One region of the Escherichia ruysiae genome, then DNA from elsewhere that is predicted to be linked to it. Evidence: predicted binding sites of a transcription regulator. Region 1 holds the regulator's gene; each other region holds the start of a gene.
The links. The regulator PurR, encoded in region 1, represses purine synthesis genes. The targets are predictions, from matches to a motif close to CANGCAAACGTTTGCNTG.
Positions count from the first base shown of each region.

Region 2: rbsD (D-ribose pyranase) is a predicted target of PurR. The motif match lies at 2,609-2,626, and genes of this name have one in related genera.
Region 3: purL (phosphoribosylformylglycinamidine synthase) is a predicted target of PurR. The motif match lies at 4,615-4,632, and genes of this name have one in related genera.

Region 1 covers NZ_JAVIWS010000001.1:244,346-250,864, forward strand. Annotated here, with positions in the region: gene punC (purine nucleoside transporter PunC) at 1-319, opposite strand, end outside; gene punR (DNA-binding transcriptional activator PunR) at 432-1,364, shown strand; gene purR (HTH-type transcriptional repressor PurR) at 1,361-2,386, opposite strand; gene cydH (cytochrome bd-I accessory subunit CydH) at 2,684-2,773, shown strand; gene RGV86_RS01345 (MFS transporter) at 2,939-4,108, shown strand; gene sodB (superoxide dismutase [Fe]) at 4,254-4,835, opposite strand; gene mepH (peptidoglycan DD-endopeptidase MepH) at 4,963-5,790, opposite strand; gene grxD (monothiol glutaredoxin 4) at 6,125-6,472, shown strand.
Region 2 covers NZ_JAVIWS010000001.1:2,625,550-2,632,068, reverse strand. Annotated here, with positions in the region: gene rbsC (ribose ABC transporter permease) at 1-659, opposite strand, end outside; gene rbsA (ribose ABC transporter ATP-binding protein RbsA) at 664-2,169, opposite strand; gene rbsD (D-ribose pyranase) at 2,177-2,596, opposite strand; gene kup (low affinity potassium transporter Kup) at 2,761-4,629, opposite strand; gene ravA (ATPase RavA) at 4,852-6,348, shown strand; gene viaA (ATPase RavA stimulator ViaA) at 6,342-6,519, shown strand, end outside.
Region 3 covers NZ_JAVIWS010000001.1:1,370,280-1,376,798, forward strand. Annotated here, with positions in the region: gene qseE (two component system sensor histidine kinase QseE/GlrK) at 1-1, opposite strand, end outside; gene purL (phosphoribosylformylglycinamidine synthase) at 652-4,539, opposite strand; gene mltF (membrane-bound lytic murein transglycosylase MltF) at 4,797-6,353, shown strand; gene tadA (tRNA adenosine(34) deaminase TadA) at 6,350-6,519, opposite strand, start outside.

The DNA of each region.
Region 1 (6,519 bases):
CAACCGCTTGCACAAACCGTAATACCAGCAGAGTGATGGCGTTATCCACCCATAACATCCCCAGACTACCTAATGCAAAAATTGTCAGGCCGATTAATAACACCGGTTTACGACCATAACGGTCGGAGAGCGGCCCCCACAGAAGTTGGGCTGCGGCAAAACCGGCAAGGAACAGACTAAGGCTGGCACTGACAGCAGACGCAGGCGTTTGCAAATCGGCCTGAATGGCGGCGAAAGCGGGCAGATACATATCGGTTGCCAGAAAACCGAGTACGCTCAAACCCGCCAGCCAGACTAAAAATCTTTTCCCAGGTTGCATGTATATTCTCTAAATTTCTCAGTTAAACACCGTCGCAAAGTGTAGGGAGTGAAATTCCTGTTGTGAAACGGTAATATTTGATGACTGGTTTCAAAAATTTTGCAGGCAAACTATGTGGTCTGAGTATTCTCTCGAAGTGGTTGATGCGGTAGCGCGTAATGGCAGTTTTAGTGCTGCGGCTCAGGAGTTACATCGCGTTCCTTCAGCGGTCAGCTATACCGTGCGTCAGCTGGAAGAGTGGCTGGCGGTGCCGCTTTTTGAACGGCGTCATCGTGATGTGGAACTGACCGCTGCCGGGGCGTGGTTTCTCAAAGAAGGGCGCTCTGTTGTCAAAAAAATGCAGATCACTCGCCAGCAATGTCAGCAGATTGCGAACGGCTGGCGCGGTCAGTTAGCCATTGCGGTGGATAATATCGTCAGGCCAGAACGTACACGGCAGATGATCGTTGATTTCTATCGCCATTTTGATGACGTTGAACTTCTGGTATTTCAGGAAGTATTTAACGGTGTCTGGGATGCGCTTTCCGACGGGCGCGTGGAACTGGCGATTGGCGCGACACGAGCGATTCCGGTGGGCGGTCGTTACGCCTTCCGTGATATGGGGATGTTGAGCTGGAGTTGTGTTGTTGCCCGTCATCATCCGCTTGCGTCAATGAATGGGCCATTCAGCGATGATACGTTGCGCAACTGGCCATCGCTGGTGCGCGAAGACACCTCGCGGACGCTACCAAAACGTATTACCTGGCTGCTGGATAACCAAAAGCGCCTTGTTGTACCGGACTGGGAATCATCGGCAACGTGTATTTCGGCTGGGTTATGCATCGGTATGGTGCCGACACATTTCGCCAAACCGTGGCTTAATGAGGGGAAGTGGGTAGCACTAGAACTGGAAAATCCATTCCCTGATTCAGCATGTTGTCTGACCTGGCAGCAGAATGATATGTCGCCTGCTTTAACCTGGTTGCTTGAGTATCTCGGCGATAGTGAGACGCTGAATAAGGAGTGGCTGCGGGAGCCGGAAGAGACTCCCGCAACGGGTGATTAACGACGATAGTCGCGGAACGGGCCATCAGCCACGGAGCGACGTTCAATCAACCGTGGATGAACTTCAATTGACTGCGGTTCTTCGCGTTTGTTGACGATACGATCCAACAGCATATTGAACGCCGTTTCACCCAGCGAATCTTTTGGCTGATGGATAGTGGTCAGTGCCGGGGTAAAGTAGCGAGCGTTGCGCACGTTATCATAACCGATCAGCGAAACATCCTGCGGGACGCGCAGCCCCATTTCATCAGCGGCACAGAGTGCGCCCATTGCCATAATATCGCCGCCACAGAAGACAGCGGTAGGTCTGTGTGGTTGCGACAGGATTTGCTGCATGGCGCGATAACCTGATTCAGGCTCAAAGTCACCTTGCACAATCCAGTTTTCCGGCACTTTGATCATGGCTTCTTCCATCGCTTTCATAAAGCCCGCCAAACGACCTGCACCGGTGTTACGCTCCAGAGGACCAGGAATAACGCCAATTTCGCGGTGACCGCGTTCAATCAGATAGCGCCCGGCCATGTAACCGCCTTCAAAAGCGTTATCGATAACCGCATCGGTAAAGTCTGCTTTTGCTTCACCCCAGTCCATCACCACCATCGGGATATGGCGATACTCTTCCAGCATCGCCAGCAACGGTTCCGGATACTCCGAACACATCACCAGCAGGCCATCGACGCGTTTTTGCGCCATCATCGACAGATAAGCCCGCTGTTTCTCAAGATTGTTCCACGCATTGCCCAGAATCAGCGTGTAGCCTTTCTGGAAGCAATTTTTTTCTACCGCTTCAATGATTTCGGCGAAATAGGCCGCTTCGCTGCTGGTCGCCAGCAAACCGATAGACTTGGTGTGGTTAACCTTCAGGCTACGCGCCACCGCGCTAGGGGAGTAGTGTAATTCTTTGATCGCTGCCCACACAGCATTGCGCGTTTCTTCAGCGACGAAACGTGTTTTGTTGATTACGTGTGACACAGTTGTAGTGGAAACGTTTGCTCGTTTCGCTACATCTTTTATTGTTGCCATTCCATTTCACTCCAGACCCTAACTTCAGCTCCTGCAAAATCGCAAGGTAAACGTTTGCCTTTACACACCTTACGCACAACAAAAGTGTTGCGGTACGCCGGGAAAATGACACAGAGCGTCAGGAAGGGGTCAATGGCCAGTACGCAAATAATGTAAGCGTGGAATTTTGGCCGATCTTGATGAAAAGGGGAAGTAGTAAAAACACTTATCATTATAAATGACGGGAGATTTTTTCATCACAGTATGTAAAAATGCGTAATATCACTTTTTGTGGGGTAATAAAAAGGAGAAAACTTGATGAGCACCGACCTTAAATTTTCACTGGTAACAACCATTATCGTTCTTGGTTTGATCGTGGCCGTGGGTTTGACTGCCGCGCTACACTGATTTCCCCTCGAGGGAGCGCGTTCTCCCTCACATCTCCTTCCTCTTTGTTAGCAAAATGGCAAAAGTGTTTTCTCTTTTTGTTATTTTCATTCTTTTGTGATTGATGTCATGCTTTCGCCACTTTGATGAACATCGCGTGATGACGCGAAGAGGTGGAGATTAGGCATGAAAATTAACTATCCGTTGCTGGCGCTGGCAATTGGCGCATTTGGTATCGGGACAACGGAATTCTCGCCAATGGGCTTGTTGCCCGTTATTGCGCGTGGTGTGGATGTCTCGATTCCCGCTGCCGGAATGTTAATCAGCGCCTATGCGGTTGGCGTGATGGTTGGCGCGCCATTGATGACGCTTCTGCTTTCTCATCGTGCCCGCCGTAGTGCGCTGATTTTCCTGATGGCGATTTTCACGCTCGGTAACGTACTTTCTGCCATCGCACCGGACTATATGACGCTGATGCTTTCACGCATTTTAACCAGCCTGAATCACGGGGCGTTTTTTGGTCTGGGGTCTGTCGTGGCAGCAAGCGTGGTGCCAAAACATAAACAGGCCAGCGCAGTTGCAACTATGTTTATGGGCTTAACACTGGCGAATATCGGTGGCGTTCCGGCGGCAACCTGGCTTGGGGAAACTATTGGCTGGCGTATGTCATTTCTGGCAACGGCGGGGCTGGGTGTGATTTCAATGGTGAGCCTGTTCTTCTCTTTACCTAAAGGTGGCGCAGGGGCGCGGCCTGACGTGAAAAAAGAGCTGGCGGTACTGTTGCGTCCACAGGTGCTGTCTGCATTGCTGACGACGGTGCTGGGCGCTGGCGCAATGTTCACCCTCTACACCTATATTTCTCCGGTACTGCAAAGTATCACTCACGCAACGCCGGTGTTCGTCACTGCAATGCTGGTGCTGATTGGTGTCGGATTCTCTATCGGTAACTTTCTCGGCGGCAAACTTGCAGATCGTTCAGTTAACGGCACGTTGAAAGGCTTTTTGCTGCTGCTGATGGTGATTATGCTCGCGATCCCGTTCCTGGCGCGAAATGAGTTTGGCGCGGCTATTAGCATGGTGGTGTGGGGCGCTGCAACCTTTGCGGTTGTACCACCGTTGCAGATGCGTGTAATGCGCGTTGCCAGCGAAGCGCCGGGTTTGTCTTCATCAGTAAATATTGGTGCCTTTAACCTTGGAAATGCGCTGGGTGCCGCAGCCGGTGGTGCAGTGATTTCCGGTGGTCTGGGATACAGTTTTGTGCCGGTGATGGGGGCGATTGTCGCGGGGCTGGCATTGTTGCTGGTATTTATGTCAGCCAGAAAACAACCTGAAGCAGTTTGCGTTGCCAACAGCTAATAAACAAAAACGCAGAAGGATAACCTTCTGCGTTACAGTTTGCAGGCAAAGTGCGATTTATCTTGCCGGATGTGGTGTTAATGCCTCATCCGCGTAGGCCTGATAAGCGTAGCGCATCAGGCAATGCTGCATTTGCCATCAGTGATTATGCGGCGAGATTTTTTGCTACGAATTCCCAGTTTACCAGCGCCCAGAAGTGCTCCAGATAACCCGGACGTGCATTGCGATAGTCGATGTAATAAGCGTGTTCCCAGACATCAACGGTCAGCAGTGGAGTCGCATCGGTGGTCAGCGGAGTACCTGCGTTAGAAGTGGAAACGATAGCCAGTTTGCCATCGCTGTTTTTCACCAGCCAGGTCCAGCCAGAACCAAAGTTTTTGATCGCAGCATCAGTAAACTGAGCTTTGAAATCGGCAAAGCTGCCAAAAGAAGCGGCGATAGCTTCAGCCAGTTCACCCGTCGGTTCGCCACCCGCGTTTGGCGCCAGGCAGTTCCAGTAGAAAGTGTGGTTCCAGACCTGAGCGGCGTTATTGAATACACCACCTTCAGAGCTGCGAATAATCTCTTCCAGTGATTTACCTTCAAACGCAGTACCTTTGATCAGGTTGTTCAGGTTAGTGACATAAGTCTGATGATGTTTGCCGTAGTGATACTCGATAGTTTCCGCAGAAATGTGCGGTGCCAGAGCATCTTTAGCATATGGTAGTGCAGGTAATTCAAATGACATTGCTACTCTCCTTTATTATTAATTGGCATACGTACAATAGCCTTATTGTGCGTATGGATAGGGTAGCAAATTAAAAGGTGATACAAAAGATGAACTTACCCTGTTGCCGTAACAACAGGGTAAAGTTTTAGCGAAGTGTTTTTGGGGTCATCACCCGACGAGCGCCAACATAGTGGCGTTGCCAGTAATCTTCACTTAACGAAGTGATTTTAATTTCCTGACCACTGCGTGGTGACTGAATAAATTTGCCGTTGCCGACATACACGCCAACGTGATCGGCGGTTCCGCGCCCCTGAGTGCGGAAGAAGACAAGGTCGCCGTTTTTCAGTTCGCTGCGATCGATCGGCGCGGCGTCACGCAGGTGATACATTTCGTTAGCCGTGCGTGGAATACGGATCTTCACCAGATCTTTATACGCGTAATAAACCAGTCCGCTGCAATCAAAACCGGTACGCGGTGAGCTGCCGCCCCAGCGATATGGTTTGCCAATTTGCTGCATCAGCTTATTCATAGCCACTTTTGTGGCTTTCTGTACTTTTGCTTTATGCGCGTCGGCGATGGTTCCCTGTGTGGCATTCTTGACTTTCACACAACGTGACTTATAGCCTTTACGTTTGGTGCATTTTTCCGTAAAGCTGACTGACGCCGTTTTATTGACGGCTTGTTTGCTGCGAGTTTTGGCGTTTTTAGAAGCTGTAATGGAGGATTTTTTAACGGAAGAAGCAGTTTTATTTTTAGTAGTACTTTTACTGGCGGCTTTTTTCGCTGTTTTCTGGCTGGCTTTATTGGTCTTTTTGGTGGTTGCCGTGCTTTTCTTTTTATCTGCTTTTTTGGTGATGTGAGTGGTAGCAGAACTCTCCCTGGCTTGCTTTGAAGCATGTGCCATAGGCGTTAAAGGCAGGGTGGTAAAAAGTAAAGCACAGAGCGTGATCGAAATACGGTTTATCCGCGCCACTGAGCGTCCCTCTGTTAAGGCAGGTCTATCATGCCTGCGTCTGATTTACAAAACTTGATGATTCTAATGCATAGAAGAAGAGAAAGTTAATAGCTTTTATTGTTAAAAAATACGTTTCGTCGGCGAGCGCAAAAAAATGCAGCAGGCAAAGCTAAAAATGGTTATAAAAACACCACGTTGCTGCGTGCCAGAGAAGAAAAGAATATTTGAAATGCAACATATAGAGCAAAGGGATAAAATAGCAAAAGCGTGATGAAAATGTTATTTTCCGTTGCCGCACTGACCCGCTACAATGTCAGATTACTGCCGTAAAGAAGTTTGAGGAAGCAAGACAATGAGCACCACTATCGAAAAAATCCAACGCCAGATTGCTGAAAACCCGATCCTGCTGTACATGAAAGGTTCACCGAAACTGCCGAGCTGCGGTTTCTCTGCCCAGGCAGTCCAGGCGCTTGCCGCATGTGGCGAACGTTTTGCCTATGTTGATATCCTGCAAAATCCGGACATTCGTGCGGAACTGCCGAAATACGCTAACTGGCCGACTTTCCCGCAACTGTGGGTTGACGGCGAACTGGTAGGCGGCTGTGATATCGTGATCGAAATGTATCAGCGCGGCGAACTGCAACAGCTGATCAAAGAAACTGCCGCTAAATACAAGTCTGAAGAGCCGGACGCGGAGTAATCCGTCCTGCAATACTGACGGATGCAAACAAGCATCCGTCAGTGCTT
Region 2 (6,519 bases), 2.4 Mb from region 1:
TTGATTTTATTGACGTTGATACCAGAAAGGCGCGTTGCTGCTTCGTTACCACCCAGCGCGTAGATGTAACGTCCCAGACGCGTGTGATGCAGCATGTACCAGGCCGCGAGGAAAACAATCCCCATGATCCAGACTGGCGTCGGAACACCCAGCGGACGACCAATACCAAACCAGCCGAACAGATCGGCGTTCTCAGTAAATCCGGTATTCACCGGGCTACCGTTGGTGTAAACCATGGTCACGCCGCGCAGTAAAAGCATCATAACCAGCGTAGCGATGAACGCCTGGACGCGACCTTTCGCCACAATCACCCCGGTTACCGCGCCAATTGCCGCACCTAACGCGAGAGCGGCAGCGACAGCCACCAGCGCGTTGACTTCAATGCCGACAATAGATGCAGCAACTGCACCAGTCAGCGCCAACAGAGAACCGACCGACAGGTCGATGCCTGACGTCAGGATAACCAGCGTCATCCCGACCGCCATAATGGCGTTCACCGAGGTTTGCTGGAGAATATTGAACAAGTTATTGATGGTGAAAAAGTTCGGGCTTAACGTCGAGACAATCGCGATCAGCACCAGCAGAGCGATAAGCGATTTCTGTTCCATCAGCCACGCTTTCGTGAAATAACGGCGACCAGAGACAGTCTGGGTTGTCATTTTTTTACTCCTGATTCACGCGATTAAGCTTGCCCACAGCGGCAGCCATTAACACTTCCTGAGTGGCCTGCTCTCGAGTAAATTCCCCGCTGAGATGCCCTTCATGCATGACGATAATGCGATCGCTCATGCCTAATACTTCTGGCATTTCCGATGACACCAGAATGATGCTCAAACCATCGGCTTTGAACTGGTTAATCAGTTGATAGATCTCTTTTTTCGCGCCGACATCTACGCCACGGGTAGGCTCATCAAGGATCAACACTTTAGGACGCGTCATCAGGCCACGGGCAATCGCCACTTTTTGCTGATTTCCCCCGGAAAGCAGGCCTATTGCCTGTTCCATCGACGGCGTCTTGACGTTGAACAGACGGATAAAATCACTGACCGCCTGCTGCTCATCCGCATGTTTCAGGCTACCACCTGTGCGACTGAAGTAGCGTAGCGCGGTCAGTGACATGTTCTCTTTTACTGACATGCCCAACACTAAACCGTCGCGTTTACGGTCTTCAGAGATATACACAATGCCGTTTGCCAGGCCATCCTGCGGCGAACGGGTAACGACCTCATGCCCATCCAGGGTGACGTAACCGCTGGTGCGCGGCAGGGCGCCATAGAGCACTTTCATCAGTTCGGTACGACCTGCGCCCATCAAACCAGAGACGCCAAGAATTTCGCCTTTGCGTAAAGTAAAAGAGACATCGTTAACGCCGGGTCCGCAGAGATTATCGACTTTCAGTAAGACGTCCCCCGGCGCTTTGTCCAGGTGTGGATACTGATCTTCCAGCTTACGTCCCACCATCATCTCAATCAGCGAATCTTCAGTCAGTGACGCTACTTCGCGCTCGGCAATAAATTGCCCGTCACGAAAAACGGTAACGTCATCGCAAATCTCGAAGATTTCTTTCATACGGTGGGAAATATAGACAATGCCGCGCCCCTGCGATTTCAGTTCGCGGATAACGCGGAACAGGGATTCTGTTTCGGTATCGGTCAGCGCATCGGTCGGTTCATCCATAATGATGACTTTCGACTCAAAGCTCAGCACTTTGGCAATTTCCACCATCTGCTGGTCGCCAATAGAAAGATCGCCCACCAGCTTGTCGCTTTTAAACCGCAGGTTAAGTTTGGCTAAGAGTTTATCCGCTTCGGCATACATGGTTTTCCAGTCAATTTTGCCAAAGCGATTTACAAACTCACGACCGAGGAAAATGTTTTCGGCAATGGTCAACTGCGGGATCAGGTTCAGTTCCTGGTGGATAATCCCAATCCCGGCTTCCTGGGAGGATTTCGGCCCGGTAAAAGTAGTCTCTTTACCCAACCATAAAAGCGTACCAGCATCACGGGTATAGATACCGGTCAGCACTTTCATCATGGTGGATTTACCCGCACCATTTTCGCCTACCAGCGCCATCACACGACCTGGATAGACATTTAACGCGGCTCCCGAGAGAGCTTTTACGCCCGGAAACGCTTTATCGATACCTTTAAGCTGTAGTAATGCTTCCATGGCGGCCTCAGAACGTCACGCCAGCACAGAGAATGATATTCGCATACGGAGAACATTCTCCGCTGCGAATTACCGCCTGACTTTCTGCGGTTTGTTGTTTGAATTGTTCATGCGTGGTGTAACGAATTTCAATAGTGTTTCCCTGGTGTTTTTGCAGCTGCTCAAGGTGAGTGAGCAACGTTTCGTGGAGTTGCGGATTATGTTGTTTGATCTCTTCCGCGATAATGGCTGCCTCGACCTGCATTTCACTTGTGACGACGCCCAGCACCTGCATAAAAGAAGGTACACCCTGGGTTAATGCCATATCGATACGCGTTGTACTTTTGGGGATGGGTAAACCAGCATCACACACCACCAGCGTATCGGTATGTCCCAGACGGGAGATCACCGATGAAATATCAGAATTAAGAACGGTGCCTTTTTTCATTTTTTTCTCCATCAGCGAAACGTTTCGCTGACCCGCAGTTTAATCCTGACTGATTAAGGAAAACCATCACGACGTTACTGAAATGTGATCAACATCGAAACGTTTTACATCGTGAGTAACCATGAAAAAAAACGCCCCCTTATGGAGAAAGGAGGCGTCTGGCGTTAGATTTCGACCTGAGTACCCAATTCGATAACCCGGTTTGGTGGGATTTCAAACTGATCCGGCGCGCGCAGCGCATTACGTTGCAACAGCAAGTACAGCTTGCCGCGCAGACGCAAATACCACGGGCGTTTGCCAAGGATCAGTGATTCATGCGACATAAAGAAGGAGGTTTCCATCATCCGGCAACTTAATCCTTCCAGACCGCAGCGGTGGAAAACTTCTTCCACGTTTGGCGTTTCTCGCCAACCATAACTTGCCACCACCCGCCAGAACGTGGGCGACAATTGTTCAATCTGTACCCGACGGACGTTATGGACATATGGCGCGTCTTCAGTACGCAGAGTTAACAGAATAACCCGCTCATGCAACACCTTGTTATGTTTAAGGTTATGCATCAGCGCAAAGGGAATGACATTAATTGCACGCGACATATACACAGCGGTTCCGGGAACGCGAACAGGCGGTGATTTCTCCAGTGAAGCAATCATTGCTTCCAGAGAGTTACCATGTTCGTGCATCCGACGCAGCAGGCGGAAACGCTCGCTCTTCCAGGTCGTCATCACGATAAACATCACCGTGCCGAGGCTCAGAGGCAACCAGCCGCCGGAAAGCAGTTTATCGAGGTTAGCGGTAAACAGAGGGATATCGACACAAAGGAAAGCAATCAAAATCAGCGCAACAAAATACTTATTCCAGTGCCAGTTCTGACGCGCCACGGTGGTTGAAAGAATAGACGTCAGCACCATCGTTCCGGTCACCGCAATTCCATACGCCGCCGCCAGGTTGCTGGAGTGCTCAAAGCTGACAATGACAATCACGACTGCGACATAGAGCATCCAGTTCACAAACGGAATGTAGATTTGCCCTGACTCCATTTCAGAGGTGTGAATAATGCGCATCGGCGACAAGTATCCCAGACGTACCGCCTGACGCGTCAATGAGAAAACACCAGAAATAACCGCCTGCGAGGCAATCACCGTTGCCAGTGCGGCGATGATCAGTAGCGGGATCAGCGCCCAGTCCGGAGCCAACAGGAAGAACGGGTTCTTAATCGCTTCCGGGTGTTTTAACAGCAGCGCCCCCTGCCCAAAGTAGTTAAGGGTCAAAGACGGCAATACGACGGTGAACCACGCCAGGCGAATAGGGAACTTACCAAAGTGCCCCATATCGGCATACAGCGCCTCGACACCGGTAATCGACAGCACCACCGCGCCTAACGCAATAAAGGAAACGGTTTTATATTCAAGGAAGAAATGCACCGCCCACATTGGATTTAAAGCATGTAACACTTCAGGGTTGGCAATAATGCTACGTAACCCCAGCCCCGCCAGAATCAAAAACCAGGTCAGCATAATCGGCGCAAACAACTTACCGACCATGGCAGTGCCATGCTTTTGAATCATAAACAGTAAAGTGAGAACGATGATTGAGAGGGGAACTATCCAGGTATCCAGCTGAGGGGCGACGATTTCCAGACCTTCAATGGCTGACATCACCGAAATAGCGGGTGTTATGACAACTTCACCATAGAAGAAACTGCCGCCGATTAGCCCCATAATCACCAGCATTGATGTCGTTCGCGCCGACGTATTACGCCCGGCAAGCGACATCAATGTCAGTATGCCCCCTTCCCCGGCGTTATCTGCCCGCATCACGAAGGTGAGATATTTAATGGAAACCACAAAGATTAGCAGCCAGAAGATCAGCGATAAAAAGCCAAACACGGCATCGCGTTCAACGCCAAAACCAAACTGGCCGGACAAACATTCACGAAGTGTATATAACGGGCTGGTACCAATATCGCCGTAGACAACTCCAATCGCCGCGAGGGTAATCGCGGGCAACGATTGCTTATTATCAGTGCTCATAGACTAGTCTTTCGTTGAAATATGAAATGTGTGCGTAGTCCCTTGGCCCACAAAAAAGCGCACAGTATGCACGATTAACGGCAAAATCGTACTCCTAAATGCGGCCACATTAACCTGGCTCAAAGAAAAATAGCCCTCCTTTGAGACTATTTTTGCCACCAGCAAGAAACGTCTATACTCGCAGTTTACGCAGAACTTTTGACGAAAGGACGCCACTTCATTATGGCTCACCCTCATTTATTAGCGGAAAGAATTTCCCGTCTAAGCAGTTCGCTTGAAAAAGGGCTTTATGAACGTAGCCACGCCATCCGCCTGTGTTTGTTAGCGGCATTAAGTGGTGAAAGCGTATTCCTGCTTGGCCCACCAGGTATTGCTAAAAGTTTAATCGCCCGGCGCTTAAAATTCGCCTTCCAGAATGCGCGCGCGTTTGAATATCTGATGACCCGCTTCTCCACACCGGAAGAAGTTTTTGGCCCCCTTTCTATTCAGGCGTTAAAAGATGAAGGCCGCTATGAGCGTTTAACCAGCGGCTACCTGCCGGAAGCAGAAATCGTCTTTCTTGATGAGATCTGGAAAGCCGGGCCAGCGATTCTTAATACCCTACTAACCGCTATTAATGAACGCCACTTCCGCAACGGCGCACATGTTGAAAAAATCCCTATGCGCCTGCTGGTGGCGGCCTCCAACGAACTGCCAGAAGCAGACAGCAGCCTGGAAGCGTTATATGACCGTATGCTGATTCGTCTGTGGTTAGATAAAGTGCAGGATAAAACGAATTTTCGCTCCATGCTGACCAGCCAACAGGATGAAAACGACAATCCCGTTCCACCATCCTTGCAGGTCACGGATGAAGAATACGAACGCTGGCAGAAAGAGATTGGTGAAATTACGCTGCCCGATCATGTATTTGAGCTGATTTTTATGCTGCGCCAGCAACTGGATAAATTACCGGATGCGCCTTATGTCTCCGACCGTCGCTGGAAAAAAGCGATCCGCTTATTGCAGGCCAGCGCCTTTTTTAGCGGTCGCAGCGCGGTTGTCCCGATTGATCTCATCTTGCTGAAAGATTGCCTGTGGTACGACGCCCAAAGTCTGAATTTAATTCAACAACAAATTGACGTATTGATGACCAGTCATGCGTGGAAGCAACAGGAAATGCTGACGCAACTGAGTGCAATTGTGCAGCGTCGCCTGCAACTCCAGCAGCAACAAAGCGATAAAACGGCCTTTACGGTGATTCGTCAGGGTGGCATGTTCAGCCGTCGCCCACAGTATCAACTTCCTGCCGACGTTGCTGCTTCCACGCTGACCCTGTTGCTGCAAAAACCATTAAAATTGCATGATATGGAAGTTGTTCATATCGCTTTTGAGCGTAGCGCACTGGAACAGTGGCTGAATAAAGGTGGTGAAATTCGCGGCAAACTGAACGGTATCGGCTTTGCCCAGAAACTGAATCTGGAAGTTGATAGCGCCCAACATCTGGTTGTACGCGATGTGAGTTTACAAGGCAGTACGCTGGCGCTTCCCGGTTCATCGGCTGAAGGTCTGCCTGGTGAAATAAAACAACAACTGGAAGAGCTTGAAAGCGACTGGCGCAAGCAACACGCCTTATTCAGCGAACAGCAAAAATGTCTGTTTATCCATAGCGACTGGTTAGGTCGCATTGAAGCCAGCCTACAGGATGTCGGCACCCAGATTCGCCAGGCGCAACAATGCTAACACTGGATACGCTCAATGTGATGCTGGCCGTCAGCGAAGAGGGATTGATCGAAGAGATGATCATCGCTCTGTTGGCCTCACCGCAGTTGGCTGTCTTCTTTGAAAAATTCCCACGACTGAAGGCGGCAATCACTGATGATATTCCCCGCTGGCGTGAGGCGCTGCGCAGTC
Region 3 (6,519 bases), 1.1 Mb from region 1:
AGGTGTTACTCTCGTCAGACGCGAATAGAGTGATGCTAACCGAGGGGACGTTCAGATACAACAAAGCCGGGAATTACCCGGCTTTGTTGTGGAATAAGGCGGTGCCTAACTCGACGTTTCGCCCGATGGTTGATATAGCTAAGCTGATATCAGAAGTTGGACGGCAGGCACCTTGTTGTGCGTCATTCTAATTTTATGTAGCACGTCCCGAAGGGGCTGACATAAGCGGATGAATGAGCCACTGGTTATTATTATGCAGTAACTGTGCCAATAAATAAAATGGTTTGATAACGTACTGATAAAGCGTGAGTTTGATGGATTAATGGCTGCCCCACTGTTTGGCTATAAATCAGCCACTGTGTCGCTTAAAAGAGACATCTGAAGCTAAAATTATTCGTTTTAAATTAAATCAATAAGTTAAGTGTCACCTATAAGCGACACGATAACTCACACATTGTCGTGATTTACAGACACAAAAAAGCTCCCGGAGCTGGGAGCTTATAACTGTTGGCTAAGTGGTTGTGTAATGCCGGATGCGGCGTAAACGCTTTATCCGGCCTACAAAATCTTGCGAATTCAATATATTGCAAAACTAACCGAGCCAACCAGGTAAGCATAGCGCATCAGGCGATGCGCATATTGCCCGATACCTTAACCCAACTGCTTACGTGCATTGCGGAAAATGCGCATCCATGGACCATCCTCGCCCCAGTTTTCAGGATGCCAGGAGTTGCTGACAGTACGGAAAACACGTTCCGGGTGCGGCATCATAATGGTAACTCGACCGCTTTCAGTCGTAACCGCCGTAATACCGTTCGGGGAACCGTTCGGGTTAGCCGGGTAAGTTTCGGTGACCTTGCCGAAGTTATCGACATAGCGCAGTGCCACCAGCCCTTTACTTTCCAGTGCTGCCAGATGCGCCGCATCGCGTACTTCAACACGCCCTTCACCGTGAGAAACGGCAATCGGCATCTGTGAACCCACCATCCCCTGCAACAGCAGCGACGGGCTTTGGGTTACTTCTACCAGGCTGAAACGCGCTTCAAAGCGATCGGAGGTGTTACGCACAAAACGTGGCCACAACTCGCTACCCGGGATCAGTTCACGCAGATTAGACATCATTTGGCAACCGTTACATACCCCCAGCGCCAGCGTTTGCGGACGGTGGAAGAAGGTTGCAAACTCATCGCGTACACGATTATTGAACAGGATTGATTTCGCCCAACCTTCACCGGCACCCAGCACATCACCGTAGGAGAAACCACCGCACGCGACCAGGGCGTGGAAATCCTCCAGGCCAGTGCGTCCAGCCAGCAGGTCGCTCATATGCACGTCGATAGCATCGAAGCCCGCACGGTGGAACGCTGCCGCCATTTCCACATGCGAGTTCACGCCCTGCTCACGCAGTACGGCAACTTTCGGGCGCGCACCAGTGGCAATAAACGGTGCTGCCACATCTTCGTTGATATCGAACGACAATTTCACATTCAGCCCCGGATCGGCGTCATTAGATTTCGCCTGATGCTCCTGATCGGCACACTCCGGGTTGTCACGCAGGCGCTGCATCTGCCAGGTGGTTTCTGCCCACCAGACACGCAACGTAGTACGGCTTTCGCTGAATACAGCCTGCCCGTTGGCGGTAATCACAAAACGGTCTCCAGATACCGCCTGGCCGACATAATGGACGCAATCAGCAAGGCCATACTGTGCCAGTACGGCTTCGACCGCTTCACGGTCAGCGGCACGTACCTGAATCACTGCCCCCAGCTCTTCGTTAAACAACGCCGCCAGGCGATCGTCACCCAGAGTGGCGATATCCGCTTCAATACCGCAATGACCGGCAAACGCCATTTCCGCCAGCGTCACCAGCAGGCCACCGTCAGAGCGGTCGTGGTACGCAAGCAGTTTACGCTGTGCAACCAGCGCCTGAATCGCGTCATAGAAGCCTTTCAGTTGCGCGACGTCACGCACATCTGCCGGTTTGTCGCCAAGCTGACGATAAACCTGCGCCAGCGCCGTTGCGCCCAGCGCGTTATTGCCTTTGCCCAAATCAATCAGCAGCAGTGCGTTATCTTCGGTAGAAAGCTGCGGCGTGATGGTGTGACGCACATCTTCCACGCGGGCAAATGCAGAAATGACCAGTGACAGCGGCGACGTCATTTCGCGTTCTTCGTTACCTTCCTGCCAGCGGGTTTTCATCGACATGGAGTCTTTACCCACCGGGATCGTCAGGCCCAGCGCCGGGCAAAGCTCTTCACCCACCGCTTTTACGGCTTCATACAGACCCGCATCTTCGCCAGGATGACCTGCAGCCGCCATCCAGTTGGCGGAAAGTTTGATGCGTTTGATATCGCCAATCTGCGTAGCGGCGATGTTGGTTAACGCTTCACCAACTGCCAGACGGGCAGAGGCGGCGAAATCCAGCAGCGCAACCGGCGCACGTTCGCCAATTGCCATCGCTTCACCGTAGTAGCTGTCGAGGCTGGCGGTAGTGACCGCGCAGTTAGCGACCGGCACCTGCCACGGACCCACCATCTGATCGCGCGCCACCATGCCGGTTACGCTGCGGTCGCCAATGGTCACAAGGAAGGTTTTCTCTGCCACAGTCGGCAGATGCAGCACGCGTTTCACCGCGTCAGCAATGGTGATCCCTTCACGAGCCAGCGCATCGCCCTTCGCTTTCAGCGTTTGTACATCGCGGGTCATCTTCGGCGTTTTGCCAAGCAGCACGTCCAGCGGCAGATCGATTGGCTGATTATCAAAATGACGATCGTGCAGAGAAAGATGCAGTTCTTCGGTCGCTTCACCAATCACCGCGTATGGCGCACGTTCACGTTTACACAATTCGTCAAACAGCGGTAACTGATCGGCTGCAACCGCCAGCACGTAGCGTTCCTGGGATTCGTTACACCAGATTTCCAGCGGGCTCATGCCCGGTTCATCGCTCAGAATATCGCGCAGTTCGAATTTACCACCGCGTCCGCCGTCGCTCACCAGTTCCGGCATAGCGTTAGAAAGACCGCCCGCGCCAACGTCATGGATAAACAGAATTGGGTTGGCATCACCCAACTGCCAGCAACGGTCGATCACTTCCTGGCAACGACGCTCCATCTCCGGGTTATCGCGCTGTACGGAAGCAAAATCGAGGTCGGCATCAGACTGACCAGACGCCATGGAAGACGCCGCGCCGCCGCCAAGGCCGATGTTCATTGCCGGGCCGCCGAGAACGACCAGCTTCGCGCCGACGTTGATCTCACCTTTTTGTACGTGATCGGCGCGAATATTGCCGATCCCGCCCGCCAGCATGATCGGTTTGTGATAACCGCGCAGCTCTTCGCCGTTGTGGCTGTTCACTTTTTCTTCATACGTACGGAAATAGCCGTTCAGTGCCGGACGACCAAATTCATTGTTAAACGCCGCGCCGCCCAGCGGGCCTTCGGTCATGATATCCAGTGCAGTAACAATACGTTCAGGCTTACCGAAATCTTCTTCCCACGGCTGTTCAAAGCCAGGGATACGCAGGTTGGATACGGAGAAACCGACCAGGCCGGCTTTCGGCTTCGCGCCGCGTCCGGTTGCGCCTTCATCACGGATTTCGCCGCCGGAACCAGTCGCCGCGCCCGGCCACGGAGAAATCGCCGTCGGGTGGTTGTGGGTTTCTACTTTCATCAGGATGTGCGCCGGTTCCTGATGATAGTCGTAGCGACCTGTTTCGTGGTCAGCAAAGTAGCGGCCCACTTCAGAACCTTCCATTACGGCGGCGTTATCTTTATAAGCAGAGAGAACGTGATCCGGCGTGGTTTCGAAGGTGTTTTTGATCATCTTGAACAGCGATTTCGGCTGCTGTTCACCGTCAATAATCCAGTCTGCGTTAAAAATCTTATGACGGCAGTGCTCAGAGTTCGCCTGGGCGAACATATAAAGCTCTATGTCGTTCGGGTTACGACCAAGCTTCGTGAAAGCATCCTGCAGATAGTCAATTTCATCTTCCGCCAGTGCCAGGCCAAGACGCAGGTTAGCGTCGATTAGCGCCTGACGCCCCTGCCCCAGCAAATCAACGCTGGTAACCGGAGTCGGTTGATGATGAGCAAACAGCTGCTCTGCATCATCTAAAGCGAAAAAGACCGTTTCCATCATGCGGTCGTGCAGTTCAGCGGTAACCTGCTGCCATTGGTCATTGGTCAGCGTACCGGCTTCTACATAGTAAGCAACGCCGCGCTCAAGGCGGTTTACCTGTTGCAGCCCGCAGTTATGGGCGATATCGGTCGCTTTCGAAGACCAGGGAGAGATGGTGCCTGGACGCGGGGTCACCAGCAGGAGTTTACCTTGCGGGGCGTGGCTGGCGAGTGCCGGGCCATATTTCAGCAGGCGTTCAAGTTGTGCGTGCTCATCATCGTTTAACGGCGCATTGAGGTCAGCAAAATGGACATACTCGGCGTAAATGTTGTGAACCGGGAGCCTGGCAGCCTGAAAACGTGCCAGCAGTTTGTTGATTCGGAATGCCGACAATGCAGGCGAACCACGCAGAATTTCCATCATAAGTCTCTCGTCTTCTAAGCTTTCGGTGTACCCAAGGGGGGGAAACGGGCGTCATTATAAAGAATCTGATGCGCTGACGAAACCGTTTGCGTGGAAATAAAATCGCCCTCATGAATTAGCAACGCGTGCCGCCAATCTCTGTAATAAGTTGCCAACTGGCGCAAGTTTACGCAAAATGCCGCTCATTTATGAGTAAACCTTTCAATAGCATTACGATCTTTCAGGCTGGGACGCGCACGACACAGAGAATTAACTAATTGAAAAAATTAAAGATTAATTATCTGTTCATCGGCATTCTGGCACTGCTTCTCGCGGTCGCTCTCTGGCCATCCATTCCCTGGTTTGGTAAAGCCGACAATCGTATCGCCGCCATTCAAGCGCGGGGAGAGTTGCGCGTGAGCACCATTCATACTCCCCTGACATATAACGAAATCAACGGTAAACCTTTTGGCCTGGATTACGAACTGGCAAAACAGTTTGCCGATTACCTCGGCGTAAAACTGAAAGTCACCGTACGGCAGAACATCAGCCAGTTGTTTGACGATCTCGATAACGGTGATGCCGATCTGCTGGCGGCGGGACTGGTCTATAACAGCGAAAGGGTTAAAAATTATCAGCCTGGCCCAACCTATTATTCCGTTTCACAACAACTGGTCTATAAAGTAGGTCAGTATCGACCACGGACGCTGGGCAATCTGACGGCGGAACAGTTGTCCGTCGCTCCCGGGCATGTTGTCATTAACGATCTGCAAAAACTGAAAGAGACTAAGTTCCCGGAATTAAGCTGGAAAGTGGACGACAGAAAAGGTTCTGTGGAGTTAATGGAAGATGTTATCGAAGGTAAGCTGGATTACACCATTGCCGATTCTGTCGCTATCAGCCTGTTTCAGCGCGTTCACCCGGAACTTGCTGTGGCACTGGATATCACCGATGAACAACCGGTAACCTGGTTTAGTCAATTAGATAACGATAATACGCTTTCTGCGGCTCTGCTCGACTTCTTCAATGAAATGAATGAGGACGGCACACTGGCGCGTATTGAAGAGAAATATCTCGGACATGGCGATGATTTTGATTACGTTGATACGCGCACATTTTTACGCGCCGTTGATGCAGTACTGCCGCAGTTAAAGCCGCTGTTTGAGAAATACGCCGAAGAAATTGACTGGCGTTTGCTGGCCGCGATTGCTTATCAGGAATCGCACTGGGATGCACAGGCCACTTCGCCGACCGGTGTACGCGGCATGATGATGTTAACCAAAAATACCGCGCAAAGCCTGGGCATTACCGACCGCACTGATGCCGAACAAAGCATCAGCGGCGGCGCGCGTTACTTACAGAATATGATGAGTAAAGTGCCAGAGAGCGTGCCAGAAAATGAGCGGATCTGGTTTGCGCTCGCCGCCTATAATATGGGCTATGCACATATGCTGGACGCCCGCGCCCTGACGGCAAAAACCAAAGGCAATCCTGACAGTTGGGCCGATGTCAAACAGCGTCTGCCTTTACTTAGCCAGAAACCCTATTACAGCAAGCTGACTTACGGCTACGCGCGTGGGCATGAAGCCTATGCTTATGTCGAAAATATTCGTAAGTATCAGATTAGCCTGGTGGGTTATCTGCAAGAGAAAGAGAAGCAGGCTACAGAAGCGGCGATGCAACTGGCGCAGGATTATCCGGCGGTATCACCTGCTGAATTAGGAAAGGGAAAATTTCCCTTTCTCTCGTTTCTTTCGCAGTCGTCATCTAATTATCTGACACACTCCCCTTCTCTACTGTTTTCCAGGAAGGGAAGTGAAGAGAAACGAAATTAATCTGTAGCAGGTTGCGCTTTTTTCTGCGCTTTGATTTCCTGGCGGCGCATTCGGAAAAAATCGCTGAGTAGCGCCGCGCACTCATCTGCCAGTATTCCTTCCGTAATTTCCACTCGATGATTCATACCAGGATGGTGCAGCACATCCATTAATGATCCGGCGGCAC